DNA from 4 places in the Parvibaculum sp. MBR-TMA-1.3b-4.2 genome. Region 1 is predicted to be linked to each of the others. Evidence: predicted binding sites of a transcription regulator. Region 1 holds the regulator's gene; each other region holds the start of a gene.
The links. The regulator LexA, encoded in region 1, represses DNA repair genes until DNA is damaged. The targets are predictions, from matches to a motif close to TGTTCNNNNTGTGTTCNG.
Positions count from the first base shown of each region.

Region 1 (7,969 bases):
CGGCGGAAGACGCCCGCTTTGCCTTCGGCCACATCATGGAGGGCGAAGCGACGCCGGCGCAGATCGCCGCCTTCCTGATGGGGATGCGGGTGCGCGGCGAGCGCGTGACCGAAATCACGGCGGGCGCCACCGTATTGCGGGAGAAGATGCTCCGCGTCGAAGCACCCAAGGGCGCGGTGGACATTGTGGGCACGGGCGGCGACGGCGCTGGCACCTACAACATCTCGACGGCGGCGGCGCTGGTGACGGCGGGCGCAGGCGTTGCCGTTGCCAAGCATGGCAACCGCAAGGCCTCTTCGCTTTCCGGCACGGCGGATGCGCTGCAGGAACTGGGCGTCAATCTCGACGTTGCGCCGGATGTGATCGCGCGCAGCATTCGCGAGGCCGGTATCGGCTTCATGTTCGCGCAGGCCCACCACCCCGCCATGCGGCATGTGGGGCCGGTGCGCGTGGAACTCGGTATCAAGACGATCTTCAACCTGATCGGCCCGCTGTCCAATCCGGCGGGCGTGACGCGGCAGATCGTCGGCGTCTATTCGCGCGAGCTGGTGCGGCCCTTCGCCGAGGCGCTGCGCAATCTCGGGTCTGAGAAAGCCTGGATCGTGCACGGCACGGTGCCGGGCATGGGCGGGATCGACGAGCTGACCACGACGGGCATCAGCTTCGTTGCCGAGCTGGACCAGGGCGAGATCCGCGAGTTCGAGGTCGCGCCGGAAGATGTCGATCTGCCCCGTGCCGATATTGCCGACCTCAAAGGCGGCGACCCTGCACATAATGCGCAAGCCATTCGCAACCTCCTGGCGGGCGCGCCCGGCCCCTATCGGAATATCGTGCTGCTGAACGCCGCGGGCGCGCTTGTCGTCGCCGGGAAAGCGGCCTCGCTCGAGGACGGTGTGGCGTTTGCCGCCGAAAGCATCGACAGCGGCGCGGCGACGAAAGTGCTGGAACGCCTTGTGCAACAGACCAACAATCAGGTGCCTGCATGAGCGACATCCTCGACAAGATCGGCGCCTATAAGCTGGAAGAGATCGCGACGGCCAAGGCCGCGCGCACGCCGGCCCAGATGGAAGAAGCGGCGGCGGCGGCCTCTCCGACGCGCGGCTTTTACAAGGCGCTCAACGATGCCTGTGCGAGCGGCGGCTATGGCCTGATCGCGGAAATCAAAAAGGCGAGCCCGTCCAAAGGGCTGATCCGGGAAGACTTCAATCCGCCAGCGCTTGCCCGCGCCTATGAAGCCGGCGGCGCGACCTGCCTTTCGGTCCTCACGGACGGGCCGTCCTTTCAGGGGGCGCCGGACTATCTTACCGCCGCGCGCAATGCGGTGCTGCTGCCGGTGATCCGCAAGGACTTTATGTATGACGTCTATCAGGTGGCGGAAGCCCGCGCGATGGGCGCGGACGCGATCCTCATCATCATGGCGGCGGTCAGCGACACGCAGGCGCAGGAGCTGGAAGAAGCCGCTTTCCATTGGGGCATGGACGTTCTGGTTGAGGTGCACGACGAGGCCGAGCTGGAGCGCGCGCTCACCCTCAAGAGCCCGCTTCTCGGCATCAACAACCGCAACCTCAAGACCTTCGAGACGACGCTGGAAACGACGGAGCGGCTTGCCCCGCTCGTTCCCGCCGGCAAGCTGATCGTCGGCGAGAGCGGCATCTTCGCAGCAGACGATCTGGCGCGGCTTGCCAAGGCGGGCGTTCGGAGCTTTCTCGTGGGCGAAAGCCTGATGCGGCAGCCGGATGTAGAGGCGGCCACACGCAACCTTCTCGCCCACGCGGCCTGACCGCCGATGCCCTATCGCATACGCCATGCGCGACCCGATGAACTCGACCTGCTGGCCGGGATCGAGAAGGATGCGGGGATGGTTTTTGCCGATGTCGGCCTGAAGGAAATTTCCGATCACCCGCCCGCCGACATAGCCTATGTGCGCTCCTTTCTGCGGGGCGGCGCTATCCTGATCGCGGCGGATGAACAGGATAAACCGGCCGGTTTCGCTCTGGTCGGGTTCATCGACCGGGCCGGGCATCTGTTCGAACTGTCGGTTCATCGCGCCCATGCACGCAAAGGTCTCGGCGCCCGCCTGACGGCGGCTTGCTGCGGTTTTGCCTTTGCGCAGGGCGCCCGGCGGATGACGCTTTCCACATTCCGCGACGTACAATGGAACGCCCCGTTTTACGCGAAGCTCGGATTTCGTATCCTGCCTCAGGATGACTGGACGCCAGGTCTTTTCACTCTTCGCATGCGCGAGGAAGATGGCGGCCTGCCAATGGACAGGCGGTGCTTCATGGAAAAGGAGCTGAACGAAAATTGAGCGGCAAGTTTTCCCATATCGACGAGAGCGGCGCGGCCCATATGGTCGATGTGTCGGAGAAAAGCGTGACCGCGCGCGTCGCCACCGCGCGCGGGCGCGTGACCATGGCGCCGGAGACGCTCACCCTCATTCGCGAAGACGGGCTGAAAAAGGGCAATGCGCTGGAGGTGGCCCGGCTGGCAGGCATCATGGCCGCCAAGCAGACATCGGCCCTCATTCCGCTATGCCATCCGCTTGCCATCAGCAAGGTCGAACTTCATCTCACTCCGTCCACGGAGGATAGCGCCGTCGAGATCGAAGCCACCGTCAAGACCAGCGGGCAGACCGGGGTCGAGATGGAGGCGCTGACCGCGGTCAGCGTGGCGGCGCTCACGCTCTACGACATGGCCAAGGCCGTGGACAAGGCCATGCACATCACCGATGTCCGGCTGACGCATAAGAGCGGCGGCAAGTCGGGCGACTATAATGCAGACTGACTGAAAGGCCTTTCCCATGGCCGACACCCCTCTCCTTTCCGTTTTCGACGCGCGGTCCAAAATTCTCGCGGCGCTCCATACGGTCCCGTCCGAAACGGTGCCTCTGTCGCAGGCGCATGGGCGCGTTCTCGCCGAAGACGCCATCGCGCGGCGCACGCAGCCGCCCGCCGACCTTTCGGCCATGGACGGCTATGCAGTGCGCGCCATCGACACCGCAAACCTCCCCGCCAGGCTGAAGGTGGCGGGCGAGGCTCCCGCCGGCGAGGGCTATGACGGCGACCTCAAGGCGGGAGAAGCGGTCCGCATCTTCACCGGCGCGCCCCTGCCCCGCGGGGCCGACGCTATCGTCATTCAGGAAGACACCGAGCGCGACGGCGATCATGTCGTGGTCAGGGAAGCTGCCAGGACAGGCGATCATGTGCGTGCGACGGGGCTCGATTTCAGAACCGGAGACAGCGGCATTCTGCATGGCACAAGGCTCAACCATGCCGACATCGCGCTGGCCGCGGCCATGAATGTCTGTGAGCTGAAGGTTGCGCGGCGTCCCGTCATCGCCTTCTTCTCGACCGGCAACGAACTGGTGCGCCCCGGCGAGGAGCCAGCCGCTCACCAGATCGTGTCCGCCAATAATGACGGGCTTGCCGCCCTCATTTCCGAGGCAGGCGGCGAGCCTCTCGACCTCGGGATCGCGCGGGACGAAGAAGCCGACATCCGAGAGACCGCGGAACGGGCCAGACAGGCGGACATGCTGGTGACGCTGGGCGGCGCATCGGTGGGCGACCACGACCTCGTGCAATCCGCCCTCACGCCGGACGGGCTCGATATCGAGTTCTGGCGCGTCGCCATGCGGCCCGGCAAACCGCTGATGTTCGGCGCGCTGGGAGACCTGCCCATGCTCGGCCTGCCCGGAAACCCGGTATCGGCCCTTGTCTGCGCGGTGCTCTATCTGAAGCCCGCCATCTTGCGGATGCAGGGCGGCAATCCGGGGCCTCATTTCGCCATGGCGCGGCTCGGGCGGGAGCTGCCGGGCAATGGCGCGCGCGAGGACTATATGCGGGCGGCGCTGGACCATATCGACGGCGAGCTTTCCGTTGCCACGGCTGCCGAGAAACAGGACAGCTCGATGCTCTCCACGCTGTCCCAGGCCGGCTGCCTGATCGTCCGGCCGCCTCATGCCGAACCGGCAAAAGCCGGGGAAATCGTCAAGATTCTCCCGTTGCGCGCATAAGCGGAAAATTATCCACAGGGCGCTTGACGCTTGTGGAGAACCAAAGTAGAACTCTTTCAGACGTTTTTGTTTTGTTCCTGATTTGCGTTCAAACGCTACGCAAGCGCGGCACAGGCTTGGAGGGGTTCCGGGATGCTCACCCGTAAACAACATGAATTGCTCATGTTCATCCATGAACGAGTGAAGGAGTCCGGGGTCCCGCCCAGCTTCGACGAGATGAAGGACGCGCTGGATCTGCGCTCCAAGTCCGGCATTCACCGGCTCATCTCCGCGCTGGAAGAGCGCGGGTTCATCCGGCGCCTGCCGCATCGGGCAAGAGCGCTGGAAATTCTCAAATTGCCGGAATCCTCGCAGCCCAGTCTGGCCGCCAATCGGGCCAAAGGCTTCTCTCCCAGCGTGATCGAAGGCAGCCGCGGCAAGACGAGCCACGACCTGATGCCCTCGTCGCAGGAAGAGCGTTCGCTGACCGTTTCCGTGATGGGCCGTATCGCCGCCGGTACGCCGATCGAGGCGCTGCAGGAGGAAAGCCACCAGGTCGATGTGCCGATGAGCCTGATCGGCTCCGGCGAGCATTATGCGCTGGAGGTAAAGGGCGACTCGATGATCGAGGCCGGTATTCTGGATGGCGACACGGTTCTCATTCAGCGATGCGACACCGCCACCAGCGGAGACATCGTCGTGGCGCTGGTGGACGGCTATGAGGCCACGCTGAAGCGGCTGCGCAAGAAGGGCGATTCCATCGCGCTCGAAGCGGCAAACCCGGCCTATGAAACCCGTATCTTCGGGCCAGACCGGGTGAAGGTTCAGGGCAAGCTTGTCGGCCTGCTGCGCCGCTACTGATTTCCCGCTTTTGCCCTATCAGGGCTGACGAACCCAGGGCCGTGCTCCCCGCGCGGCCCTTGCCGTTTCTATTGTCGGCTTACCGTCCGTCTCCAGACGAATAGTCGTCGCCCCGTTCCGCCAGAAATCGAAATAGTCGAGAATGAGATCGGCGCGGCAGCCCTTTCGGATCGCCCTGCCGACCGGCACAGCCGAGACGATGATGTCGGCCAGCTCGCAATCCTCCATGACAGCGCCGATGCTCTTCGAGTAGGCGATAAGGGGACGGCTTTTTTCGTGAAAAGCACAGCCGCGCGCATCGCAACGCCATGGAGATTCCGTGCTCGATACCGCCTCGCGCGCGCTTCGCCGGTCGCCCTCCATGCGCAACCATTGTTGCGCCGTGTATGAAGGGCGCGCCGAGGTCAGATAGATATCGCCATCGAGCCCGCGCGCGGCAACGATCCCACCTTCCCTCCCGATGAAGATGTCCGGTCGCGACAGATGCGGCCAGAGCAGAAGGCCTCCCAGCAAAGGCAGCAGGCCGAGCCAGCGACAGCCGCGACGCCACAGGGCAATCCACAAACCGCCTAACGTCACAAGCGCCAGGGCACCGAGCGAGGCTGAAGGAATAAGCCGGTCCGCCCCGCCCCAATGCGCCACGTCATGCGCCACCGTCAACATCCAGCCGATCCCCTTGCCCATGACCCAGAAGGCCGGTGCGTCGGCGCCGAAAGGCATGAGCAAAAGACCTATCAAGGCGGCGGGCATGACCACGAGACCGACCAGGGGCATGGCGGCCAGATTTCCCGCCAGCCCGAAAACGGCGAGCCTGTTGAAATTGAACGCGGCATAGGGCGCCGTTGCCAACCCTGCCACGATGCTCGTCAGCGTCAGGCCCGTGAAATAGATCAGCACGAGGCGCGGCCATTGGGCGGGGCCTCCCCGCAGGTCGCCCCTCGACAAGGCGATGAAGCGCTGGACGCTTTTGCTCTCGTAAAAGGCAACGAGCGCAACCGCCGCGGCAAACGACATCTGGAAGCTGGCGCCCAGCAGGCTTTCCGACTGCCACAGCAGAACGACAGTCGCAGCGAGAGCAACATTCCGTAGGCTGATGGCTGGGCGGTCGAGCAGGATCGCTCCCAGCATAAGCGTCACCATGATAAAGGCGCGTTGCGTCGCAATCGCGCCGCCGGAGACCAGGAGATAAAAGGCGGCACCGGAAAACGCCACGAGCGCCGCCCATTTCTTCACCGGGTAGCGCAATGCAAGCGCCGGCACGGCTGCCAGCACAGCACGGGCAAGCCAGAACAGCGTGCCGCTGAACAGCGCCATATGAAGGCCGGAGATGGCCAGCACATGGGCGAGCCCCGCCGCGCGCAGATCTTCCGTCACGCCTTCCGGGATGGCGCGACGCTCGCCGGTCACCAGCGCGGCGGCGACCGCCCCTTCCGGCCCGCCGATGGACGCCCGGATATGGGTGGCGATCGCATTGCGAAGCGCGGCGATCCGGGACCGCGGACCTCCCGTGGAGGGGCTGAGTATCTCCGGGGCGGTATAGGCAAAGCCGACCGCCCCGAGGCCTTCGAACCAGGCCTGACGCGCATAGTCGAACCCGCCCGGCAAAACCGGATCGGGCGGCGGCATGAGACGGGCGCGGAGGCGAATTTCCTCGCCCGGCTGGAGCGCCACATTTTTCAGCCGAATACGCAGTCTTACTTTGGCAGGCCGTTTTTCGGGCGGCAGCCCGGCAAAGGCCGACGGCGCCATAAGCACGGTGAGGTCTCCCGCCTCGCCCGCCTCGACAAAGAGAACCCTTCCCGTCAGCTCGCCCGCCGTCTCGTCCGCCAGGACCGGCGCCGCCACCAGAGCCGTCCGCAGCGACGCCGCGGCAAAGCCCGCGGTCACCGCCCCCAGAACGCAGAGGAGAAGCAAGACCCAGGACAACCGGCGAAATACCCATAAGGCGCAGGCGAGGATCAGAAATCCGGCAAGAGACAGCCAGAGCGGCGGTTCGACCGGCAGGCCGAAATAGGCCGCGATGCCGCAGGCCAGAAGCACGGGAAGCCAGAGAAACCAACGGTCGGTTTCGCCTGCAAAACTGCGGGAAATTGCGCCAAACCCTGCGTAGAGCGCCGACAAAACCCGCAGAATCGTCCCCTGCCCGGCGCCGAATGAAGGCCGTTTCATGCCCTGCCCGGCTGTAAATGCCATGGGCGACGCCCCCTCCACATGCGGCTAAAGCACTGCCACTTCCCCCAACACCTTAAAAACAAAGGTGTTTTTCGAAAAAAGTTCGGACTTACGCTGCGTTGCCGCAATGTGCTAGAACACCCCCGTCCCGCAGCGGACCCAGAGGCCGATTTGCGCCACGGGCGAGGCCCCACCTTGGGTCAAAGCTTGCCAACAATCTGTTCCCCTGCCTAGCCGCCTCAGGATGCGGTAACGGATGGATGACGGAAGAGCATGCCGGAAGAGAAAAAAGTCATAACGCGTTTCGCCCCCTCACCGACGGGCTTCTTGCACATCGGTGGCGGCAGAACTGCCCTTTTCAACTGGCTCTTCGCGCGCCATCACGGGGGCACGTTCCTGCTTCGCATCGAGGACACGGATCGCGAGCGTTCGACCGATGAAGCCATCGCCGCCATTTTCGAAGGCATGCGCTGGCTGGGTCTGGACTGGGACGAGGAACCCGTTTTCCAGTTTTCCCGCCAGCAGCGCCATGTCGAAGTCGTGCAGCAGCTTCTGGCGCAGGGGCATGCCTATTATTGCTATGCCAGCAAGGAAGAGCTGGAGGAGATGCGCGAGACGGCCAAGGCGGAAGGCCGCCCCTGGCGCTATGACGGACGCTGGCGCGACCGCGACCCATCCGAAGCGCCGGAAGGCGTGAAGCCGGTCGTCCGCTTCCGCTCGCCGGATGAAGGCGAAACGCTTGTTCGCGACCATGTGATGGGCGAAGTGCGTTTCCCGAACGACCAGCTCGACGACCTCATCATTCTACGTAGCGACGGTTCGCCGACCTACAATCTTTCCGTCGTGGTGGACGACCACGATATGGGCATTACCCATGTCATTCGCGGCGACGACCATCTGACCAATGCCGGACGCCAGAGCCAGATCTATCAGGCCATGGGATGG
Region 1 is NZ_JBRJHC010000001.1:474,552-482,520, forward strand. Features, by position in the region: gene trpD (anthranilate phosphoribosyltransferase) at 1-986, shown strand, start outside; gene trpC (indole-3-glycerol phosphate synthase TrpC) at 983-1,780, shown strand; gene ACSSVQ_RS02570 (GNAT family N-acetyltransferase) at 1,787-2,308, shown strand; gene moaC (cyclic pyranopterin monophosphate synthase MoaC) at 2,305-2,784, shown strand; gene ACSSVQ_RS02580 (molybdopterin molybdotransferase MoeA) at 2,801-4,012, shown strand; gene lexA (transcriptional repressor LexA) at 4,145-4,852, shown strand; gene ACSSVQ_RS02590 (ComEC/Rec2 family competence protein) at 4,871-7,045, opposite strand; gene gltX (glutamate--tRNA ligase) at 7,298-7,969, shown strand, end outside.

Region 2 (7,969 bases), 3.0 Mb from region 1:
GCAAGCTGATGATGAAATGGGTGTCCGAAGACGGCTCGGAGACGATCGAGGAAGAAGTCTTCGACTTCCCCGGTTCCGGCGTCGCCATGGGCATGTACAATCTGGACGACAGCATCCGCGATTTCGCCCGCGCCTGCTTCAAATACGCCCTGCCCCGCAAATACCCCGTCTATCTCTCGACCAAGAACACGATCCTCAAGGCCTATGACGGCCGCTTCAAGGATCTCTTCGCCGAGGTCTATGAGAATGAATTCAAGGCCGAGTTCGAAAAGGTCGGCGCGCTCTACGAGCACCGCCTGATCGACGACATGGTCGCGTCTTCGCTCAAATGGTCGGGCGGCTATGTCTGGGCCTGCAAGAACTACGATGGCGACGTACAGTCCGACACGGTCGCGCAGGGCTTCGGCTCGCTGGGCCTCATGACCTCGGTGCTGATGACCCCGGATGGCGAAACGCTGGAAGCCGAAGCCGCGCACGGCACGGTGACGCGTCACTATCGCAACCACCAGAAGGGCGAGGCGACCTCCACCAACTCCATCGCCTCCATCTTTGCCTGGACGCGCGGTCTTGCCCATCGCGCCAAGCTGGACGACACCCCGGCGCTGGCAGAGTTCGCTCATACGCTGGAAAAGGTCTGCGTGCAGACCGTGGAAAGCGGCCACATGACCAAGGACCTGGCCCTGCTGGTCGGCTCCGAGCAGTCCTGGCTCTCCACCGAAGGTTTCCTCGACAAGGTCGCGGAAAACCTCGCCAAAGCCCTGAAGAAGTAAGCGCTTCCTCAATGTCATGCCCGGACTTGATCCGGGCATCCAGTTCTGTGCCTGCGGCACATGATGCGCTGGATTGCCGGGCCTAGCCCGGCAATGACAGATAGAGGGGATTGAAGCTTTCGGGCTCAGGCGCGAAATCAGGTAAACCTACTCCGAAGCGGGGTGCGCCTCCTGGGCGCGCTCCGCTTCCTGCCTTTCGGCCTCCGCCTCGCTGCGTTGCCGGAGTTCCGTCAGCCGCCGCTCGGCAATCTGCGCCACCGTGTTGCGCACATCCGGGTGACCGCGCATGAAGCGCGCGAAATCTTCCGATTGCAGCGTCAGCAGCGAACAGCGCGTGAGCGCCGTGATCGTCGCCGCCCGGCGCCGCTGATAAAGCAGCGCCATCTCGCCGAAAAAGGCGCCGTCCTCCAGCTTTATCGGACCGTCGGGAAAGTCGAGCTGCACCTCGCCGGAGAGCAGGAAATACATCGCATCCGCCTCCTCCCCCTTCCGCGCGATCACCGTGCCCGCCTCCACCACGCGCGCATTCAGATGTTCCGCCAGCCGCGCGATGGTGAGCGCGTCGAACTTCGAAAACAGCGGCACCCGCGCCACCATGCCCCAGGTCACCACGAATTCGCGCCGGTGAATTTCCTGCGCAAAGCCCGCCGACACGATGGCGATGGGCAGCGCGAACATGCCCAGACCGAAGATCATCACCATGCCGCCGGCGATCTTGCCAAGCACCGTCACCGGCACGACATCGCCATAGCCGACGGTCGTCAGCGTGGCGAGCGCCCACCACATGGCCGCCGGCACGGAGCCGAAGGCCTCCGGCTGCACGTCTTTTTCAAGCTCGTACATCACCGTCGCCGACAAAAGCAGCAAACCGCCCATGATGATGAGCGCGCCCGTAATGGCGTGGCGTTCATTGTAGAGGACACGGGCCAGCGAAGAGAGCGCAGGCGAATAGCGCCCGAGCTTGAGGAACCGGATCAGCCGGAAAACACGCAGGATGCGCAGATCCAGCGGAACGAAGATCCCCAGCCAAAACGGCAGAACGACCGCGAGATCGATCAGCATCGGCCAGGTCCGCGCAAATTGCAGCCGGATGCGCCACGAGGGTATGCCCTCATCCTCGCTATGTTCCACGCAGACCCATATGCGCGCCGCATATTCGATCGTGAAAATCAGAACCGAAACGATGTTGAAGATCGCGAAGAACGGGCCATAGGCCGCGGCGAGGGAGTCCACCGTCTCCAGCGCGAAGGCCGCGGCATTCGCCAGGATCAGCGACACCATGAAAAAGTCGAAGACCTGGCTCGGCCAGTCGCTTGTACGACCCGCCTCCAGAATGACGTAGAGGCGGCTGCGCAATCGTTTCAGGAGACCGGGAGCAGGCTCCCTGCCATCATCCGCCCCGCCGGAGGTCCCGGGGGGCGTATGCCCCGGCTCAGGCGGCACCCGCCAACTCGCCGACAGCGGCGCTGACGGCGTCGAGCGCCGCATCCGCCTTGCTTGCATCGGGCCCGCCGGCTTGCGCCATGTCGGGCCGCCCGCCGCCGCCCTTGCCGCCAAGCGCCGCAGCGCCCGTCTTCACGAGGTCGACCGCATTGTATCTCTCGGTGAGATCGTCCGTCACGCCGACGGCGATGCCCACCTTGCCGTCTTCCGACACGGCCACATAGGCAATGATGCCAGAGCCAAGCTGGTTCTTGCCTTCATCGACAAGCCCGCGCAGATCCTTCGGGTTCACCCCGTCGAGGCGCCGCGCCAGCAGTTTCACGCCATTGACTTCCTTCACGGCCGGGCGCTCGCCGCCACCGGCGCCGCCGCCCGAAAGAGCCAGCTTCTTCTTGGCGTCCGCCAGCTCGCGCTCCAGGCGCCGCCGCTCTTCCACCAGCGAATGCACCCGCGCCGGCAGGTCGTCCACCGTCGTTTTCAGCGCGCCCGCCGCCTCGCGCGCGATGCGTTCCTGATCGGCCAGATAGCGCCGCGCGCCCTCGCCCGTCAGCGCCTCGATACGGCGCACGCCGGAGGCCACCGCGCTTTCGCCCACGATCTTGAAGATCGCAATATCGCCAAGCCGGCGCACATGGGTGCCGCCGCAAAGTTCGACGGAGTAGACCCCGTTCGCCTTTTCGTCGTCGAGCCCCATGGAGAGGACGCGCACTTCATCGCCGTATTTCTCGCCGAAAAGCGCCAGCGCACCCGCCTCGATCGCCTTGTCCGGCGTCATGATCCGTGTGCTGACATCGGAGTTCTGCCGCACGATACGGTTCACGATTTCCTCGACCTGGCCGATCTCCTCCTGCGTCATCGGCTTGGGGTGGCTGAAGTCGAAGCGCAGCCGGTCCGGCATGACAAGCGAGCCCTTCTGCGTCACGTGATCACCCAGCACGCGGCGCAGCGCCTCATGCAGCAGATGCGTCGCGGAGTGGTTCGCGCGCGTCGCATCGCGCCGCGCCGTATCGACCTTCATTTCCACCACATCGCCGACCTTCAGCGTGCCGCGCGTCAGCTCGCCCACATGCACATGCAGCGCACCGAGCTTCTTTTGCGTATCACTGACAGGGAACTCCGCACCCTTGGGCGTGAAGATGACGCCTGTATCGCCGACTTGACCGCCGGACTCGCCATAGAAAGGCGTCTGGTTGGTAACGATCTGCGCGCTCGCCCCGGCGGAGATTTCATCCACCTCCTGCCCGTTCATGATGATGGAGACGATCTTGCCTTCGCCGTCATCGGTCTCGTAGCCGAGAAACTCGGTCGCGCCCACGCGGTCGCGCAGCTCGAACCAGAGCGTCTCCGTCGCCTGCTCGCCCGATCCCGCCCAGGCTTTACGCGCGTCTTCGCGCTGGCGCTGCATGGCGGCGTCGAACCCGTCCATATCGACCGTCATTCCCTTGGCGCGCAGCGCATCCTGGGTGAGGTCGACCGGAAAGCCGTATGTATCGTAGAGCTTGAAGGCCACCTCGCCGGGCAGCACGCCCTTCGCCGCCTGGCTCTCCACTTCCTCGTCGAGCAGCTTCAGCCCGCGCGCCAGCGTCTCGCGGAAGCGCGTTTCCTCCAGCTTCAGCGTTTCGGTAATGAGCGCTTCCGCACGGCGCAATTCCGGATAGGCCGCGCCCATCTGCTGCACCAGCGCCGGCACGAGACGCCACATCAGCGGCTCGCTCACGCCCACAATCTGCGCATGGCGCATGGCGCGGCGCATGATGCGGCGAAGCACATAGCCACGCCCCTCATTCGACGGCATCACGCCATCGGCGATCAAGAAGGAACAGGAGCGCAGATGGTCGGCGATCACGCGATGACTCACCCCATGCGGGCCTTCCGGGTCGGAATTGGCTGCATGGGCCGACGCCTCGATCAACGCGCGCATCAGGTCGGTCGCGTAATTGTCATGCGTGCCCTGCAGCACGGCCGCGATCCGCTCAAGCCCCATGCCGGTATCGATGGACGGCCGCGGCAGGTTGAGCCGCTCGCCGTCGCCCTGCTGGTCGAACTGCATGAAGACGAGATTCCAGATCTCGATGAAACGGTCGCCATCCTCATCCGGGCTGCCGGGCGGGCCGCCGGGAATATGGTCGCCATGATCGTAGAAGATTTCCGAGCAGGGACCGCAGGGGCCGGTATCGCCCATCTGCCAGAAATTGTCCGATGTCGGAATGCGGATGATCTTGCTGTCGGAAAGACCGGCGATCTTCTTCCACAGCTCGAACGCCTCATCGTCTTCCGAATAGACGGTCGCGAGGAGCTTGTCCTTCGGCAGGCCGAATTCCTTCGTCACCAGCTCCCAGGCGAATTCGATGGCTTCGGCCTTGAAGTAGTCGCCGAAGGAGAAATTGCCGAGCATCTCGAAGAAGGTGTGGTGGCGCGCCGTATAGCCCACATTGTCGAGATCGTTATGCTTGCCGCCCGCGCGCACGCATTTCTGCGAGCTGGTGGCGCGGCTATAGGGCCGCGTCTCCTGCCCCGTGAAGACGTTCTTGAAGGGCACCATGCCCGCATTGGTGAAGAGCAGCGTCGGATCGTTGTTCGGCACAAGCGAGGCGGAGGGCACGATCTCGTGCTCCTTCGACGCGAAATAGTCGAGAAACCTGGTTCTGATCTCGTTTAGGCCGGACATGGGAATGGGTCTCGCAAATTATACGCTTCGCTGCGCCCGCTACGGGCTAACTGCCTCTCTCTAAAGGCAATATAGGGCCCACGCTTTTACCTGTCGCCCTCAGCGCTGTCCAGCAAAGGCCCCAAAGGTGAAATAGAAACGAAATAGACGAAAAAAGCGGCGCCGAAGCTCCGGCGCCGCTCTGTTCATGGGACTTGCCGAAGACGGCCCGTCGCCTAGCCGTTGGCCTCCAGGCCTGCGGCATCGTCCAGATCGTCATCGTCGTCCGTATCCGGCCCGACATCCATGATCTTCTCGGCAATGATACCCGCATTCTGACGGATCGCCGCTTCGATCTCGTCGGCCATATCCGGATTTTCCTTCAGGAATTTCTTCACATTCTCCCGGCCCTGCCCGATGCGCTGGGAATTATAGGAGAACCACGAGCCGGATTTCTCCACGATCCCGGCCTTCACGCCAAGATCGATCAGCTCGCCCGTCTTGGACACGCCCTCGCCATACATGATGTCGAATTCGACCTGCTTGAAGGGCGGCGCGACCTTGTTCTTGACCACCTTGATGCGGGTCTGGTTGCCCACCACCTCGTCGCGATCCTTGATCGCGCCGATGCGGCGAATGTCGAGACGGACGGAGGCGTAGAATTTCAACGCATTGCCGCCGGTCGTCGTCTCCGGGCTGCCGAACATCACACCGATCTTCATGCGGATCTGGTTGATGAAGATCACCATGGTGTTGGACTTGGAGATCGAGCCGGTGAGCTTTCGGAGCGCCTGGCTCATCAGCCGGGCCTGCAGGCCGGGCAGCGAGTCGCCCATTTCGCCTTCGAGTTCGGCCTTGGGCGTCAGCGCGGCGACGGAGTCCACCACCAGCACGTCCACCGCGCCGGAGCGCACCAGCGTGTCGGCGATTTCCAGCGCCTGCTCGCCCGTATCGGGCTGCGAAATCAGAAGGTCGTCGAGATGCACGCCCAGCTTGCGGGCATAGACCGGGTCCAGCGCATGTTCGGCATCGACGAAGGCGCAGACGCCGCCCTTCTTCTGGGCTTCGGCCACCGTATGCAGCGCCATGGTCGTCTTGCCGGAGCTTTCAGGCCCGTAGATCTCGATCACGCGACCGCGCGGCAGACCGCCGATCCCGAGCGCAATGTCGAGGCCGAGCGAGCCCGTGGAAATGGATTCGATCTCCACCACCTGCTCGTTCTTGCCGAGCCGCATGATGGAACCCTTGCCGAAATTGCGCTCGATCTGGCTTAGAGCCGCATCGAGCGCCTTCTTCTTCTCTGAATCGTCTTTTGCCACGAGGTCTACAACATTCTTGGACATGGACCTGCACCCCTTATTTCATACCGAATTGTCCCGCGCAATTTCAGTTAATGTACTTATTTTGTTCTCAATGACAATGGTATTTTCAAGCCATTGTTTTATAAGGAATTTTCAGAACAAGTTCGCGTGACGTTCTCGAAAACGGAGCCGACTCGAAACGCAATTATATACTTGACGCAAGTGGCGGTGATTCCTAAGTTGGTTTCAACAGCTTAGGAATACAGACATGACCGACCTTCTTAACCCCATCTTTCAGGACTCAGCCAAGGCGCGGGAACACCTTGAGTCTATCCGCTGGGCCGAAGGCCGCTTTTGCCCCCACTGTGGAGAGACAGAGAACACAAGCCCGGTCAGGGGTAAGTCCCACCGTCCGGGCCTCTACTACTGCAACGGGTGCAAGAAGCAGTTCACAGTCACCATCGGGACCATTTTCGAGCGCTCCAAAATCCCGCTGAACAAGTGGCTTCTCGCCTTTCATCTCATGGCATCCAGCAAGAAGGGCATTAGCGCACATCAACTGCATCGGATGCTCGGCATCACCTATAAATCCGCGTGGTTCATGGCCCACCGGATCAGGGAAGCCATGCGCAATGACAGCCCCGACCCTATCGGCGGCAAGGGCAAGATCGTTGAGGCTGACGAAACCTTCTATGGCAACTCTGGCGACGAGTTCATCAATGACAAGGGCTGGCGCAAAAAGCGTGGCCTTGGCGACAAATCCAAGATCGTGACCTTCGTTGAACGTGATGGCGCGGCCCGCTCTACCGTTGTGGATCGCCTTCACTCCGGCACCATAGGCGCGCTCATCAATCGTCAAGTTCACCCCGACAGCTTCCTTATGACCGACGAGGCGGGACACTACCGCCAGCCCGGTAAGAAGCTGCGCGGTCACTACGCGGTGAACCATGCCAAGAACGAATACGCCAAGGGCTTCATCACCACAAATACCGTTGAAGGCTTCTTCTCGATCTTCAAACGGGGCATGAACGGTGTTTACCAGCACTGCGGAGAACAGCACGTCCATCGCTACCTGAGCGAGTTTGACTTCCGCTACACCTATCGAAAGGTGAGCGACAGGGAGCGGGCCGACCTCGCGCTAAAGGGCGCGGAAGGCAAGCGGCTCGTCTATCATCAAACTAGTCTCAAATCCGCCTAAGCCTAAGAAGAAGGCTCCCTTCCGCGTTCGGAAGAAACGGCACTTCAACCCGAGGGCCAAAAAATGAAATTCTTTATTCCTGCCGCGCAATCGGATGCGGAAGCAGATGTTGTTCTAGAAGCCATCGCCAAGTTCAACAGCCTGCCACTGCCAGAACGGCGCATCTTTCGGCTCTCGTTTAAGCACAACGGTGTGCGCTATGACGTTGAAGTCGGACAACCCGCGCCCGACTATTTCAGAGCAGGCGGCCCAGTCGTTGCCATACTTGGCAACGATCCAATTTGTGTTTGCTTAGCAGACAGAGGCGTTTTGCGCGGATCACCAATTTACGTCGGAAAGAACAGCGTCCTTTCAATGGAATATTTTGAATACGACGCCAATCATCTTCGAGGCGAGACTTAAGAGCTTCCGGCAAATAAGGATTTTCCCGCACCATGAATCAGAAAGCCCGCCTATTTGGCGGGCTTCTCCTTTTTAGAGCCGTCTTTCTTTTTGCTCCCGTCCGAGTCAGTCTTTTTTGGTTTGGGGGGAGTCGATAGCGCGCGCCGCAATGCATCGTCGCGCCGCTTAGCCGCTTCTTCCTCTGAATATTTTTGATCTTCCTTGCCCA
Region 2 is NZ_JBRJHC010000001.1:3,492,665-3,500,633, reverse strand. Features, by position in the region: gene ACSSVQ_RS16745 (NADP-dependent isocitrate dehydrogenase) at 1-770, shown strand, start outside; gene ACSSVQ_RS16740 (cyclic nucleotide-gated ion channel) at 918-2,126, opposite strand; gene alaS (alanine--tRNA ligase) at 2,203-4,881, opposite strand; gene recA (recombinase RecA) at 5,097-6,203, opposite strand; gene ACSSVQ_RS16725 (IS1595 family transposase) at 6,430-7,359, shown strand; gene ACSSVQ_RS16720 (hypothetical protein) at 7,423-7,761, shown strand; gene ACSSVQ_RS16715 (hypothetical protein) at 7,812-7,969, opposite strand, start outside.
Region 2: a site for LexA is predicted at 6,255-6,272, ahead of recA (recombinase RecA). Genes of this name have one in related genera too.

Region 3 (7,969 bases), 2.2 Mb from region 1:
GATGGTGTCGTTCGGCTTTCTGCCCGCCTATGGCTTCCTCCTCCATATTGCCGACACCACCAGGCGATCCGACTTCGAAACGTTGTCGCTGCGCCTCAGCAATGCAAAACTGATCGAGGACCTCGCCGCGGCCCGCGACCGCTCCGAAACCGCGCGGCGGAATGCCGAAACAGCCTTTCGACGCAGCCATCGCGACGAAGCGCAATTCAGGTCGCTGGTCGAGAAGGGCTTCGACGCTCTCGTCATCACCGACCGCGACGGCATCGTCAAATTCGCTTCGCAAGGCATCAGGGAACTTGGATACGTTCCCGAGGAGATGCAGGGCCGACACCTGAGAGACCAGGTGCCGGAAGACCAGAAGCCGCAGGTAGACGAAGCGCTGCAGACGGCCGTGGCCGCAGAAGCGCCCGCCGATCTCGCCGAACTCCCCTTACGCGACCCGACCACCGGCAAAATTCGCTGGATCGAGGCCTCCGCCATCAATCTTCTCGACGATCCCGCGGTCAGCGGCATCCTCATCAATATCCGCGACATCTCTCACCGCAAACGCACGGAGAACGAACTGCGCCACCAGTTCAACGTGTTGCAGAAGCTGGCAACCGGCGCATCGCTCGCGGAAATCATGATCCAGCTGGCGCTGGGCGCGGAGGAAACCACGCCCGACAGCCGGGCGGCGGTCTTCCTCGTCGACGGTCAGGGCGATTTGACCACATGCGCCGCGCCCAGCATGCCCGCGGACTTTGCCGATTCCATTGCGAATATCTGGCCGCACCTGAAGGCAGGGAGCTTCGGCAGCGCCACCATGAATGGCGAACAGATCGTGGTGACGGATCTTCAATCGATCGAAATGCACGGTAAGGTGGTCGCGGATTTCAGCATCGCCGCGGACATCCAGACAATCTGGTTCCAGCCGATCTTGATAGGAAAGGGGACTGTTGCGGGCGCTTTTGCCCTCTATTTCCGCGACAATCGCTGGCCCTCCGATGCGGACAATGATTTCCTGCGCGGCGCAACCAATATCGCCGGGATTACCATCGAGCGCCGCCGCGCCGAGCAGAACCTGCGGCGCGCCACCGAGGCCGCGGAACTCGCCAATCGCGCGAAAACCAAATTTCTCGCCAATATGAGCCACGAACTGCGCACGCCGCTCAACGCCATTATCGGTTTTTCCGAAATCATGCGCGAAGAGATGTTCGGCCCCGTCGGCACCGATGTTTACAAGAACTACGCCGCCGATATCCATGACAGCGGGCGGCACCTGCTGAGCGTCATCGACGACATCCTCGACATCTCGAAAATCGAGGCCGGGCGCTACACGCTGGAAGAAAGCGAACTCGACCTGAACGAAATCATCGCCTGGTCTATCGAGCTGACGCGCCCGAAAGCGCAGGAAAAGCGGCTGAATATCTGTCGCGAAGCACCGCCTCATATGCCGCATTTCATGGGCGACCAGAGAGCGCTGCGGCAGATCCTGCTGAACCTCCTCTCGAATGCGATCAAGTTCACACCGGAGGACGGCGCTATTCATGTGGGGCTGGAAAAGAACCCCGAGGGCGGCCTCACCCTCTACGTCCGGGACAATGGCGCCGGCATTCCGCCCGAAAACCTGAAGGAAGTCGTGGAGCCTTTCGCACAGGTCGGCGATACAACCTCGCGCGACCATGGCGGAACGGGCCTAGGCCTTTCCATCACCCGTTCGCTGGCGGAAATGCATGGCGGGTCGCTGACGCTGGAAAGCGAACTTGGCTGCGGCACAAGAGTTGCCGTCAACCTGCCCGCCTCCCGTCTGATCCAGACGGATCAAACCCCGAAAACAGAAACGGCCGCAAACGGCTGATACCGATTGCGGCCGCTACCTGTTTTGGCGGGAACCCTATTCCGCAGCTTTTTTCTGCTTCTGGCTAGCCCCGATGAAGCCGAAGAGGTGACCGCCCACCTTGCGGATCTGGATCTCCTCCGCACCTTCCGTGATGCGGTAGCGCCTGTGATGCCGGTAGATATGCTCGAACGGCTTATGGCGCGAATACCCCATGCCGCCATGCACCTGCATCGCGAGATCGGCCGCCTGGCAAACCAGCCGGTTCGCCCGGTAGTTGCACATGGACACTTTGTCCGAAAGGTGGCGCGCCACTTCCTTCTTGGACATCTGGTCCATCTGCCAGGCCGTCTTGTAGATCAGCGAGCGGATCATCTCGGCTTCCGTATGCGCTTCCACAAGCGGAAACTGGATGGCCTGGTTCGACGCCAGCGGCTTGCCAAAAGGCGCGCGCTGCTTGGCGTATTTCACACTCTCATTGATGCAGTACTGCGCCGCACCGACGCCTGACGCCGCCTGGCGGATACGGTTTTCATGCACAAAATGCTGGGCAAGCTCGAGCCCCCGGTCCGGATCGCCGAGGATCGCCGTTTCCGGCACCCACACATCGGTGAAGGAAACGCGCGGATGATCGGTCGGCATGTTGAGGGTCCAGTAGTACTCCTCGACTTTCACGCCGGGCGTATCTGTCGGAACGATGAAACAGGCAATCCCGATCGGGTCACCGTCATTGCCACCGATCCGCGCGAACACGAAGTCATGCGTCGCGACATGCATGCCCGTATTCCACATCTTCTCGCCATTGATGAGCCAGCCATCGACGCCGTCGCGCTTTTCCGGCTTCGCATGGGTGTCCATCCAGGTCGCATCCGAGCCGTGTTCGGGTTCGGTCAGGCCGAACGCGACGCGGACCGAGCCGTCCAGCGATCCCGGAATGAACGTCTTTTTCTGCTCATCCGTACCGAAATCGCGGAACATCAGCACCGTGGGAAAATTCCCGACGATCGAACTTTCGTTCTGAAGGTCGTTGTGCAGGCCCAGGCCCTTCGCCGCCAGATGCTCGCGGATGACGGCCATTCCGAGATTGGTGCCATCCTTGCCGCCATATTCTTTCGGCAGCGCATAGCGAAGGTGGCCGGCCTCATCGGCGCGTTTGCGCATCTTGCCCAGAAGCTCCTCCCATTCATGGCGGGGAAGCCCTTCATTGTCCCAGTCCGTGCGGGCATGTTCGCGGCGATGGTCGAAGAAGCGGATATTGTCGTCCCGCTCCTCCAGCGGCTTGATTTCCTTCTCGATGAAGACGTCGAGCTCGGCCAGATAGTCCGTCAGCTCTTTCGGCAAGGTGAAGTCCATTGCAATCCTCCCATGGATTTCGGGCCTGTTCCGGCCCGTTTTTCAATAGCGAATAGGGTCACTATAGACTTCCAACAGGCCCGCGAAAGGCCCGGAAAACCTGCCCCAGCATGCCCCTGCGTTAACCCCTTGTCCGCCTAACTCGTTGTGGGCACACAAGATTTAGCCGTGAACGAAAACGGAAGATGGAACGGTCATCGATTCGGACATGATTCGTTCGCGCAATATTCCGAAAGTTAACGCCGCAGTTCTTAACGTGACATTCCGTCACGCTCGCCGCGCCCGGCATTGCGGGCGCGGCAGGATCGAAGAGACTTGCACACACCCCGTTTTGTGAGATGGTGCCGACAGCATCATGAGTAGCGCGTCCACCTCCACCGCAGACCAAAACGAACGGGCCGCCATCGCGGCACGCCGGCCGGTCACGGCGGTTCTCGGCCCCACCAACACCGGCAAGACCCATCTCGCCATCGAACGCATGCTCGGCCATCAATCGGGCATGATCGGCCTGCCGCTGCGCCTGCTCGCGCGCGAAGTCTATGACAGGGTCGTAAGGGCCAAGGGCGCGCGCGAAGTCGCTCTTATCACCGGTGAGGAAAAGATCGCGCCGCCTACCGCGCGCTATTTCATCTGCACGGTCGAAGCGATGCCGCAAGACCGGGAAGTGGACTTCGTCGCCATCGACGAAATCCAGCTCGCCGCGGATCGTGAGCGCGGCCACACCTTCACCGACAGGCTGCTGCGCTGCCGGGGCCGCCACGAGACCATGCTGATGGGCTCGGATACGGCGCGGCACCTGATCGGCCGGCTCTTGCCGCGCACCCGGTTCATCAACCGGCCCCGCTTCTCGGAACTTGCCTGGACCGGCTCGAAGAAACTGACGCGCCTGCCCCGCCGCAGCGCCATCGTCGCGTTCTCCGCCGACCAGGTTTACGCCATCGCCGAACTCATCCGCCGTCAGCGCGGCGGCGCGGCCGTGGTGATGGGCGCGCTGAGCCCGCGCACCCGCAACGCCCAGGTCGCTCTCTACCAGTCGGGCGACGTCGACTTCCTCGTCGCCACGGACGCCATCGGCATGGGCCTCAACATGGATGTGGACCATGTGGCCTTCGCCTCCACCGCGAAATTCGACGGACGCCAGCATCGCCCGCTCAGGGTCGCGGAACTGGCGCAGATCGCCGGCCGTGCCGGGCGCTATATGAATGACGGCACTTTCGGGGTCACCGCGGACGCCGTTCCTCTGGTCGATGACATGATCGAGCGGATCGAAAATCACCAGTTCGATGCCGACCAGGTCTTCCAGTGGCGCAATCCCGATCTCGATTTCGCCTCAATGGATGCGCTGATCCGCAGCCTCGAAGTCCCGCCCCGCCAGCATGGGCTGACGCGCGGCCCGGTAGCCGACGACCTTGAGGCGCTGACCCGCATGAGCCGCGACCATGAGGTTCGCGACGCGGCAGCCAGCCCTCACGCCATCCGGAAGCTCTGGGAAGTGGTGCAACTTCCCGATTTCCGCAAAACGATGGCCAGCGAGCACGCAACCCTTCTGTCCAGGATCTATCTGTTCCTGATGCAGCCCGAGGGACGGATCCCGGACGACTGGTTTTCCACCCAGCTCGGACGCCTGGACCGCACCGATGGCGACATAGACACACTGGCCGCCAGGCTGGCGCATATGCGCACATGGAGCTATGTATCCAATCGTTCCGGCTGGTTGCATGATCCTGTGCATTGGCAGGAGCGCGCGCGTACGATAGAGGATAAGCTTTCGGATGCGTTGCATGAGCGGCTGACGCAGCGGTTCATCGATCGTCGCACAAGCGTGTTGATGAAGCGGCTACGCCAGAAAGAGGATTTAATGGCGGCGGTTAACAGTGACGGTGAGGTCCTAGTCGAGGGCGAATTCGTGGGTCGTCTTCAGGGGTTCGTTTTCGTACCCGACCCGAGGGCGGAAGGGGTCCATGGCAAGGCGCTTCGCGCCGCCTCCGATGCTGCGCTGGCGCTGGAGATCAATGCCCGCGCGGCGCGCCTGACGGCGGCGCCCGATGCCGATATCCATCTTTCAGAGCACGGAAGGATCATCTGGGAAGGCCAGCCGGTCGCCAGCCTTCACGCAGCCGACGATCCGCTTTTGCCTCGCGTGGAATTGATTGCGGGCGATGAACTGACAGGGCCGCCCAAGGAAAATCTCCAGACCCGGCTTCAGGCGTGGACGCGCATGCACGTCAACCAGGTCCTTGCGCCGCTGACGGGCATGCGGGACGCCGAAGATGTCGAAGGACTTGCCCGCGGGGTGGCTTACCGCCTGGTCGAGAATTTCGGATCGCTCCGCCGCGAAGCCGTATCGGAAGATATCCGCGCCCTCGACCAGAATGCGCGCGGCCAATTGCGCAAGCATGGCGTGCGTTTCGGCGCCTACACGATTTTCATGCCGGCCTTGCTGAAGCCCGCGCCCGCGCGGCTGTTGCTCACGCTTTGGGCGCTGGCCCGCAAGGGGGTCGAGGATCCCTTCGCGGACCTTCCCGCCCCGCCCACGCCCGGGCTCACCTCCGTACCGGCGGACAAGACCGCGCCCGAAGGCTTTTACGATGTGCTGGGCTTCCGCGTCTGCGGCGAGCGTGCCGTGCGTGTCGATATGCTGGAACGCCTAGCCGACCTGATCCGGCCGGTGATTGCCGAACGCCGCTATAATGGCGGCTTCGTCGTCAATCCCGACATGATGTCGCTTGTGGGCTGCTCGGGCGAGGAATTCGCCAGCCTGCTGCGCGGTCTGGGCTATCGCTCGCAAATGGAAAAGGTGAAGCTGCCGAAAGAAGAAGTCGTGGCAGCACAACCGGCGTCCGGAGAGCAGACTGAGACCGCGTCCGGCACGCAACCGGACACGGCTTCCGAAACCGGTGATGCAACGGCAAACGACGCGCCCGCGGCCGACACCCCGCCAGAAACAGAACCGGAAACGCTAGAAGCACCAACGGAAGCAGCTGCGACGCCTGAGGTGCCCGTTGCTCCGACAGAAGCTGCCCCAACCGATACTGACGCGCCGGAAGCGCCGACCGTCGATACATCCGAAGCCCCGGCGACGGAAACATCGCCGGAAGCCGCTCCGGCAAGCGATGCAGCTCCTGCCGAAACGCCAGCCGGTGAAGCACCGCAAGCTGCCCCAGCGTCTGAAACGGTCGCAACCGGCACCGCGCCCGAAGCGGAAGCCGCAAATGCGGAATCCGGCGAGACCGAAACTGTGGAGCTTGAAATCTGGCGTCCCCAAAGGCGGCACCAGGGCGGCAAACCGCAAAGGCAGGCCCGGCGCGACGATGACCAGCCACGCCGGCGGCGCCCCAAAGGCGGCGACAAAAAGGGCGGTGCGGAAACCCGGTCGGGCAAGCCGCCCCGCAAGGATGGCGGCCCCAAGAAGCCGCGCAACAATCGCGGCCATGGAAAACCGGAACGCGAAAAAGCGCCCGATCCCGACAGCCCCTTCGCAGCGCTTGCCGTTCTGAAGGACCGCCAGAAGCAGAACTGACACCCGGCAGATGCCCTCATCGCGCGACAAGGACGGCCCATCTCCGCAAGACGGACCCCATGAGGCCGCCCCCCATGAAGCGGGTCAGAGGGTCGACCGATGGCTCTGGTATGCACGCTTTGCCAAGACACGCAGTATTGCCGCGACGCTCGTCCGGAGCGGCAAGATGCGCGTCAGCGGCGACCGTATATCGCGGCCGAGCCGGCTTGTAAGGCCGGGCGATGTGCTTACCTTTCCTCTAGGAGCGCATATCCGTGTCATACGGATCAGGGGGCTTGGAACGCGGCGTGGCCCCGCGCCCGAAGCAAGAGAGCTCTATGACGACCTCGACCCGCCGCCCGAACGCCGTGCAACGCCGGATTCCGACGGATCCGCTTCCCGGCAATCTTCCCCTTCACAGACAGCGGCCAGAGCCCCCGGTGCCGGACGCCCGACCAAAAGGGAACGCCGGGCCACCGACCGCCTGAAATCGGACGGATCGCTAGAGGAGAAATAATTCTCCATTTTTTATCCGTGGTTGAAGAGGTCTCACCACTCGTGTATGGACAAAACGAATGATCGAAAAACTCAAATCCTTCCTCCAGGGAGCTCCAAGCGAAGCCGAGGACAAATCGGACGAGTTGCAGATCGCCGTCGTCGCCCTGCTGATCCGGGCGGCAACGACGGACGCGAAGTTCGGCGAGGAGGAGCGTGCGGCCATTCGCCGGATTGCTCTCCAGTCCTTTTCGCTCGAAGAAAAGGATCTGGACCACCTGATCGGCGAGGCCGAAAACGCCGAAAACGAAACCATGGATCTCCACCGCTGGGTGCAGACCATAAAAAAGGCTTATGACGAGGAAGAGCGCATAGGTCTGATCGAAAAGATGTGGGAAGTGGTGTATGCCGACGGCGTACTCGACGACTACGAAGCCAATTTGTTGCGGCGCGTCGCGGGGCTGATATACGTTCCCGACCGCGCGTCGGGGCAAGCCCGGCAGCGTGTTTTGGCGCGGCTCGGCCTGGAATAAGGCCAGGGTCTAGGAATTGAAGCGGCACGGGCATGAAAGCCCCGCCGGATGACCGTACAGATCGCCGCCAGCGGAGCGGCATCTGCGATTTGGAGTGTGCGATGACCTATATCGTGACTGAGGCATGCATTCGCTGCAAATACATGGATTGCGTGGAAGTCTGCCCCGTGGACTGCTTCTATGAGGGTGAGAACATGCTGGTCATCCACCCCGATGAATGTATCGATTGCGGCGTCTGCGAGCCGGAATGCCCGGCCGAAGCCATCAAGCCGG
Region 3 is NZ_JBRJHC010000001.1:2,683,720-2,691,688, reverse strand. Features, by position in the region: gene ACSSVQ_RS12940 (PAS domain-containing sensor histidine kinase) at 1-1,837, shown strand, start outside; gene ACSSVQ_RS12935 (acyl-CoA dehydrogenase family protein) at 1,874-3,169, opposite strand; gene ACSSVQ_RS12930 (helicase-related protein) at 3,525-6,689, shown strand; gene ACSSVQ_RS12925 (RNA-binding S4 domain-containing protein) at 6,700-7,185, shown strand; gene ACSSVQ_RS12920 (tellurite resistance TerB family protein) at 7,244-7,696, shown strand; gene fdxA (ferredoxin FdxA) at 7,798-7,969, shown strand, end outside.
Region 3: a site for LexA is predicted at 3,384-3,401, ahead of ACSSVQ_RS12930 (helicase-related protein). Genes of this name have one in related genera too.

Region 4 (7,969 bases), 1.7 Mb from region 1:
GCAATATCCTGCGTGTGATGGACGAGGTCGAAGCGGCACGAAAGCAGACCTCCATGCAGGCGGAGTGAAGATGGACGCCAAAAACACCGAGCGTTACCTCGAAAACCTGCAAGGCGAGATAGACGGTGCGAGCCTTTATCGCGCCCTGGCGGACGTCGAGTCCGACCCGAAACTTGCCGAGGTCTATCGCCGTCTCGCGGCCGTGGAAGAGAGCCATGCCGAATACTGGAAGAAGCAGCTCGGGCGTCTGGGCGCGCGCATCCCATCGTTGAAACCGGGCTTCCGCACCCGGGCGCTGGCGTTTCTGGCGCGGCGCTTCGGCCCGGCTTTCGTGTTGCCCGTCATCAACACGCTCGAACAGGCCGATAGCGGCGTTTACGACAAGCAGCCCGAAGCCGTGGCCGGCGGTCTGCCGAACGCCGAACGCAGCCATGCGCGCATCCTCTCCGCGATTGCGAACCCGCGATCGGGGATGGAAGGCGGCACGATTGCGCGCCTCGAAGGCCGCCACCGCGCGATGGGCGGCAATGCGCTGCGCGCCGCCGTGCTGGGCGCGAATGACGGGCTCGTCTCGAACCTCTCCCTGGTGATGGGCGTGGCGGGTGCGGCAGTGGGCAATGCGACCATCCTGCTGACGGGTCTTGCCGGTCTCGTCGCGGGCGCCTGCTCCATGGCGATGGGCGAATGGCTGTCGGTCAATTCCTCGCGCGAGCTTTACCAGAAGCAGATCCGTACCGAAGCGATGGAACTGGAAGAAGTGCCGGAGGAAGAGAAGGAAGAACTCGTCCTTATCTATCAGGCCAAGGGACTGTCGGAGTCCGAAGCGCGCGCATTGGCAGACAAGCTCTTGTCGGACAAGGACACCGCGCTCGACACGCTCGTACGCGAGGAACTCGGTATAGACCCGAACGAACTGGGCGGATCCGCCTGGGGTGCCGCGGGCACCTCCTTCCTGCTTTTCTCCATCGGCGCGATCTTTCCCGTCGCTCCCTACTTCTTTTTCTCCGGCTGGTCGGCGTTGTTGGCCAGCCTGGCCTCGGCGGGTGTGGCGTTGGCGGTGATCGGTGCCGGCACCTCGCTTTTCACCGGGCGCGGCGCGCTCTTCTCCGCCTTCCGCCAGCTTGCCATCGGCTTCGCGGCGGCGGGCGTCACCTATGGTATCGGTAGTCTCGTCGGCGTAAGTCTCGCCGGGTAGCGAACAGCGTAAAGGGAACGGAACAGGCGGCATGAGCGAAGCGGCAAAGAAGAAAGAAGACATCCTTCAACCCACCGACGACGAGGCCCGCGCGCTTGCCCATGCGCTGCTTGCACGGGCCGACTATGCGGCGGTAGCCGTTCTCGACCCGGCAACCGGCCATCCGCTGGCAAGCCGTGTGGCGCTGGCGCTGGATGAAGACGGCGTGCCCGCGATCCTGACCTCGAAACTGGCCGCGCATACGCCCGCCATCGAGGCGGACAAGCGCTGCTCGCTGCTGGTCGGCGAGCCCGGCATGATCAAGGAAGCAAAAGGCGATCCGTTGACCCATCCGCGCCTCACGGTGATCGCGGAAGCATTGCGCGTGGACCGCGACAACGATGTCCATCGCAGGCTGCGCGAGCGCTGGCTCGCCCGGCATCCGAAGTCGAAGCTCTATATCGATTTTCCCGACTTTGCCTTTTTCCGCCTGACGCCTTTGCGCGGCAGCCTCAATGGCGGGTTCGGCAAGGCATATGAACTGGCCGCCTCCGACCTTCTGCCGGCGCGCAACTGAGACAGACGAGAGGGATGACATGAAATTCGCGACGGGCATGGCGGCCATTCTGGCGGCACTCTTTCTGACGGCCGGATCGGCGCACGCCGCGAGTTTCGATTGCGACAAGGCGTCCGGCCCGCGCGAAACCGCGATCTGCAAGACCGACGATCTCTCGGCGGATGACGAGATCATGGCCGCGCTCTACGCAGGCGCCCGGGCGCGCATCTCCGCAGACGCCGTCAAAGAGCTGCGCGACAGCCAGGTTTCATGGCTGCGCTTTCTCGACAAGGCCTGCCCGCAGAAAGATGTGGAGAAGCAGGCGGCATGTCTGAAACCCTATTACCGCGAGCGGCTGAAATTTCTCAGCCACACGGTGACGGAAAAAGCGGGCCGCACTTTCCTGACGCTGGATGAGTGGACATTCATCGCGCCCGAAAAAAAGGGCGAGGAGGAAATGCCCGGCGCCAACCAGATGCGATATCGCGAGGATGTGAGCTTCGCCATCGACAAGCCGGCAAGCGACGGCGAACGAGCCTTCAACGCGCTTGTAGCCAAACAGTCCGACCTCTGGAACGGTTTCGACGGCGAGGTGCAGCGCTCCACCTGGTTCAAGCTCAACGAGGCGACGGAGAATTTCGCAAGCCTCGATATCTTCCGCTGGGAGTTTCATGTCGGTGCGGCCCATGGCTTCGGCGCGGCAAAGCATCTGAATTATCGCCTCGACGAGGCGCGTCCGCTGCAGGTGAAGGATATCTTCGCCGAAAAAGACGGTTGGCAGAAAACGCTCGCCCGGCACGCGCTCGATGGCCTCCACAAGATTGTCGGTGAAGATAACGGCCTGTTCGACGGCGCGGAGGAGACGATTGCGGAGATGGTCGGCGATCCGAAAAACTGGGTCGTGACGCGCGAGGGGCTGGGCGTCAATTTCCCCGTCTATTCGGTCGGCCCTTATGCCATGGGCGACCACACGGTGACGACGCCCTGGAAGGATCTCGCGCCCTGGCTTGCGAAGGATGCGGTGATCGGGGCGCAGTGAGCGGGAGGTACAGATGACAGGCCGGCATGTCCTCAACGGAAGCTGTCACTGCGGGCGGCTGTCGCTCCGCTTCGAAACCGCCATCGCGCCCGCCGACTATCATCCCCGCGCCTGCGACTGTTCCTTCTGCGTGAAGCATGACGCCGCCTATATCTCCGACCCGCAAGGGGCGCTCGCTTTCCGCGTGAAGGGCGAGGACGTGCTCTCTCGTTACCGGCAGGGTTCCGGCGCCGTGGAATGTCTCATCTGCCGCAACTGCGGCGTCTATGTCGGCGCGATCTTCGAGGATGCGGGACAAACCATCGGCACGGTGAATGCCCGCTGCATCGATGGCGACGTCGCGTTCGGCGAGCGTCGGACAGTCTCGCCGCAGCAGCTCGGCCGGGATGAAAAGGTGGGGCGGTGGCAGGAAATCTGGACGCCGGTCACAGGGGTCGAAATCAGCGGCGCGTGAGGTGGGTCACTCGCTCTCCGGCCGCACATGGCAGCAGCCGCTCAGCACATCGACACCCTTGGCCTTATGCAGCATGAAGGTCGCACGCCAGCCATAATGCGCATCGCTCATCCCGTCCGAACAGCTTTTGGGGGTGACGAGGACGGAACTCTTGCCGTCGTCGAGCAGGATATGCAGCGGCCAGTTCCTGCCTTTTGCCGTCCGAGAACTCTTGATCGCCATCGTTCCGCCCGATGCCGTTTCGACACCTGACAGCGTCATCTCGCCTTCGGAGAAATCCGCATTCCAGAAGGGCTCCGTGCCGAGGCATTGCAGGCCCTGCGGCAGGCCGAGCCTCTCGATCTTGCGCGGCGCGAAGGGCGCGAGATGAGCCATGGAGACCCAGCCTGTCCGGCCGTTGATCGAAACCTTCGCCCAGCCGTTCTGTGTCTCGAAAACCTCAATCGGCTTGGAGTGAGGTCCGAAACTGCCTATCTGGTCGGCCGCCGCCGAAGGCTTTGCACGCACCATGAGCATGTCGTCATCGGCTACATGCGCCACCCGGTAATAGCCCACATCGCCGATCTGCTCCGCCGATGCGGGAGAGATGACAAAGAGTGACAACATAATTGCCATCAAAGTAGCGCGGCGGATCGGCATGAAGAAAAACCTTTCTCGGTCGGAGCATCCACAAATGACACCGCGGCGGAGCATCGACAAGCCTCAAACAACGCCGGCAATGCTACTCTTTGTCCACAAGTTCCTTTTTGTTCGAAATTTTGAACGGTGAGGGTTGCTAATCCTATATATTTTTTCAAAAACGCGTTATGTAAATCTGGAAATTTACATCAAAGAACTTTCTCAAATGCTTCTAACATATTCAAAATTGCAGGGCCTCCTAAATATAAGGCTCCCAATGCGATTAAAAAAGAAAATAGTCCAATAAATAATATCGATTTTTTTCTTCTTACGTTTGCTAGCTCCATAATATCGCTAGACCAAAACCAGTTGTAAACTCGCTCGGTTGTGGCGGTCCAAATAAATAAAAGTATCATAAAGGCTGCGAGAGATAGCTGCAGAATATTGTCCCTTATTGCTATCGTCTCTTTATTAAAGTATCCATCATTTATACTTGGTTGCATGAATGCAATCATGAAAGAAATAAATATTGCCGTTACCGAAAGGGATAAGCTTCTGATGTTGGTCGCCAAACTCATCCGACGGGAAGCGTTGTATTCTTTTTCCGATTGCTGAGACTGATTCTGATAAATTTGTGCCTGAATAGAACCTAACATTTCGTCGGTATTGAATTTTGGAAAAGATGGGTTTTCTTGGGCTGAGCGCGTGCAGATTTTGTAAAATGAGTTGGCGTAAGCGAGAATACCCATCGCTTGAGCTAATGAATAGGTGGTAGAAAATCTTTTCGTTCGAATTACTTGATAGTGTAGAGAGTAGAGTATTTTTCTGCGCCAAGAGTTTTCATCATTGTCTCTATTTTGAAGAATCAAAATAGTATCTTCGCTCGCTTCATGGTGCCGATGTTGATGTGTAATGTCCCGAAGAAAAAAATATGATTGGTCTGATATCCATTTTATGAAGTCATGATTTAGGCCACTGGCGTATAATTCCGAAGCTTCTTGCAGTTTGGGCTCTAAAAATGTTGGATGAGAAAAATATACTTCTCCATTCCTACTAAGAAAAAAATTAGTTTTTATATCAGCAGTGATTTTTAGCCCTGTTTCTGCAGCCTTGAAAAGGTGTTCTACTTTTTCATCATAGGATGCAAACGTTTCAACGCGTGATGCTGCATTGATTTCCTTCAAATTGGGCCGTATCGCTACTTCCCCCTTTTTTCGCCAATCTTCTTTGGATTTATAAATGTATATTGTGCCACTTAGCGCATCTGATTCTGTTGGCAGATCATTGGATGTGGCAGTGAGAGCAAACCAAAAGCGTCCAGATATACCAACAAGTTTTAAAAGAGATGGAAATAAGACATCGCCAAAATCTCGTTCCTGGTAACCAAGTATTATACGTTTGTCGTCGGTTACTACGTTAGCGTAGATAGAAACTGAAGGATGCTTTGCTTCTCCGACATGGCGAAACGACAGACGTCCATTCGCAGTCGGCAACCACCCCGCGTAGGGAAAAGCTGAAATATCAGTAAGGTCTATTGAGTCTGAAGACACGACGAAATGCGCTATCGGAGTTTCTGCCTGTTACTTCTATACGATTTTTTCTTTCATTATAAACTAGGCCACCCTGAATTCTAGCATCAGGTATCCAGTCGTCATGGGTCCTCGCACGCCCTAGAATTGCATCCTTAATTGAATTAACCCGGTTCGCGCTTTTACTGCTCTCAATTTTGTCAGCAAATATAAGCTTAATCATAATTCTAAAAGACACTATGCTTAGAAAAATTCCAGTGAAAAGGGCAATGTAGCTGCCAATTAGTTGCATAGCGGATAAGTTCCTCGAATCGGTTGTCAAGGTAAAAATTAGCCTATTTGAGTCGGTTGCCATACGTAAAGCCCTATCAGGAGTCAATCAGTTTTTATCTGTCTTCTCGAGTTTGGGGCTTTGCAATCAACAAAGATATTGGCGCCAATTGATAACATTGGGGATTAAATCGTTCCCTTTTCGTTCTTGACGGGCGCAGCGGATTCACGCGAAGCTTTCTCCATAACCGGACGTCGAGCGCCGAACCGGGCGATCGATCAGGGCGGGTGGGGGCTTTTCATGGTTGCGCATATCGAGACGGTGGCCTTTCAGGGCGTGGATGCGCGCCCCGTCGACGTGCAGGTGCAGATCGCGGCCGGCATGCCGGCCTTCACCATTGTGGGTCTTGCCGACAAGGCGGTGGGTGAGAGCCGCGAGCGCGTCCGTGCCGCGCTGTCGGCCATCGGCCTGGGGCTTCCCCCCAAGCGCATCACCGTCAATCTCGCACCCGCCGACCTGCCCAAGGAAGGCTCGCATTACGACCTCCCCATCGCGCTGGGCCTGCTCGTCGCCATGGGCGTGCTGCCTGCGCAGGAAATGGAAAAATTCGTGGTCATCGGCGAATTGTCGCTCGACGGCGCGGTGAACGCGGTCGCCGGCGCGCTGCCCGCCGCCATGGCGGCCAATGCGCGCGGGCGCGGTCTCATCTGTCCGGAAGCCTGCGGCCCGGAAGCGGCCTGGGCCGGCATGGATGGGGACAATCCCGGCGGCATCCTCGCGCCGCGCTCTATCATCCAGCTCGTGAACCATGTCAAAGGCACGCAGATCCTGTCCGAACCGGCCCCGATGAAGGCCGCCGAAGAGCCCAACGCGCCGGACCTGCGCGACATCAAGGGCCAGGCCTCCGCCAAGCGCGCGCTGGAACTGGCCGCCGCCGGCGGTCACAACATGCTCATGGTCGGCCCGCCCGGCTCCGGCAAGTCCATGCTGGCCGCGCGCCTGCCCGGTATCTTGCCCCATCTCTCCCCGCGCGAAATGCTGGAGGTCTCGATGATCGCCTCCATCGCGGGCGAACTCATGGCCCACGGCATGGGCAGGCGCAGGCCTTATCGCGCGCCGCATCATTCCGCCTCCATGCCCGCGCTGATCGGCGGCGGTCTGCGGGCAAAGCCCGGCGAGGTCTCGCTTGCCCATCGCGGCGTGCTCTTTCTGGACGAACTGCCCGAATTTCCCCGTCAGGTGCTGGATTCGCTGCGCCAGCCCCTCGAAACCGGCGAGGCCGTCGTCTCCCGCGTCAATGCGCATGTCAGCTATCCCGCCCGCTTCCAGCTCGTCGCGGCAATGAACCCGTGCCGCTGCGGCCATGCGGGCGATGCCGCCCGCGCCTGCCCGCGGGTGCCCCGCTGCGTGGCGGATTATCAGGCCAAGCTCTCCGGACCCCTGCTCGACCGTTTCGACATTCACGTGGAAGTGCCGCCGGTCTCGGCCGCCGACCTATCCCTGCCGCCGCCTGCCGAAGGTTCGGCGGAGGTCGCGGCCCGCATTGCCCGGGCGCGGGACGTGCAGGCCGACCGCTTCGCGTCGCTGGGCGCGAAACATCTGAGCCTCAACGCGCATGCCGAAGGCGAATTGCTGGAGAAAATCGCCACGCCCGACGATGCCGGCCGGACCCTGCTGACGGAGGCCGCGGAGCGCATGGGGCTCACCGCGCGCGGCTATCACCGTGTCATCCGCGTCGCCCGGACGCTCGCCGATCTGGAGGGCGCCCCGGGCATCACCCGCCTTCATATCGCCGAGGCGCTCTCTTATCGCGAGCCTGTCGGTGCCCGCCTCGGCGCTGCCGCGTGAGTGAGTTGAGGGGGCCTTCTTGGGCCAGTTGAGCCAGATCGGCGCATTTTACGACCGTTAACCATCATTCCTAACCGGATTGAAAGCCTGTTCGGCGCAGGCTTCTGCGACATTTCGAGTGATGTTGCTTTTCAACCGGGTGCCCAATGGTCTTCTCCTCTCCCGATAACACGCCGCTTTTGCTGCTCGGCCTGGCCGTCGTGCTGCTGCTGGGGGCCGAAGTCTGGCGTCGTGCCGCAGCCCGCGCCCGCGCCCATGCCGACAAGGTGGATGACCTCGAGGCGCGGATCGAAAAGCTGCGCGACGAGAACTGGGAACTGGCCGAACGCGAGGCCCGCTACCGCGACCTCGTGCGCACCCAGGGTGACGTCATCATCCGCAAGGATCTCGAAGGGCGCGTCTCCTATGTGAACGACGTGTTCTGCGAAACATTCGATCTCACGCGCGCCGAAACCATTGGCCGCCCCTTCATGCCCGAGC
Region 4 is NZ_JBRJHC010000001.1:2,176,154-2,184,122, reverse strand. Features, by position in the region: gene ACSSVQ_RS10435 (dipeptidase) at 1-68, shown strand, start outside; gene ACSSVQ_RS10430 (VIT1/CCC1 transporter family protein) at 71-1,195, shown strand; partial or broken gene ACSSVQ_RS10425 (HugZ family pyridoxamine 5'-phosphate oxidase) at 1,227-1,733, shown strand; gene ACSSVQ_RS10420 (DUF3298 domain-containing protein) at 1,771-2,769, shown strand; gene ACSSVQ_RS10415 (GFA family protein) at 2,783-3,223, shown strand; gene ACSSVQ_RS10410 (SH3 domain-containing protein) at 3,230-3,829, opposite strand; gene ACSSVQ_RS10405 (hypothetical protein) at 4,051-5,391, opposite strand; gene ACSSVQ_RS10400 (YifB family Mg chelatase-like AAA ATPase) at 5,942-7,489, shown strand; gene ACSSVQ_RS10395 (ATP-binding protein) at 7,636-7,969, shown strand, end outside.
Region 4: a site for LexA is predicted at 5,833-5,850, ahead of ACSSVQ_RS10400 (YifB family Mg chelatase-like AAA ATPase). Genes of this name have one in related genera too.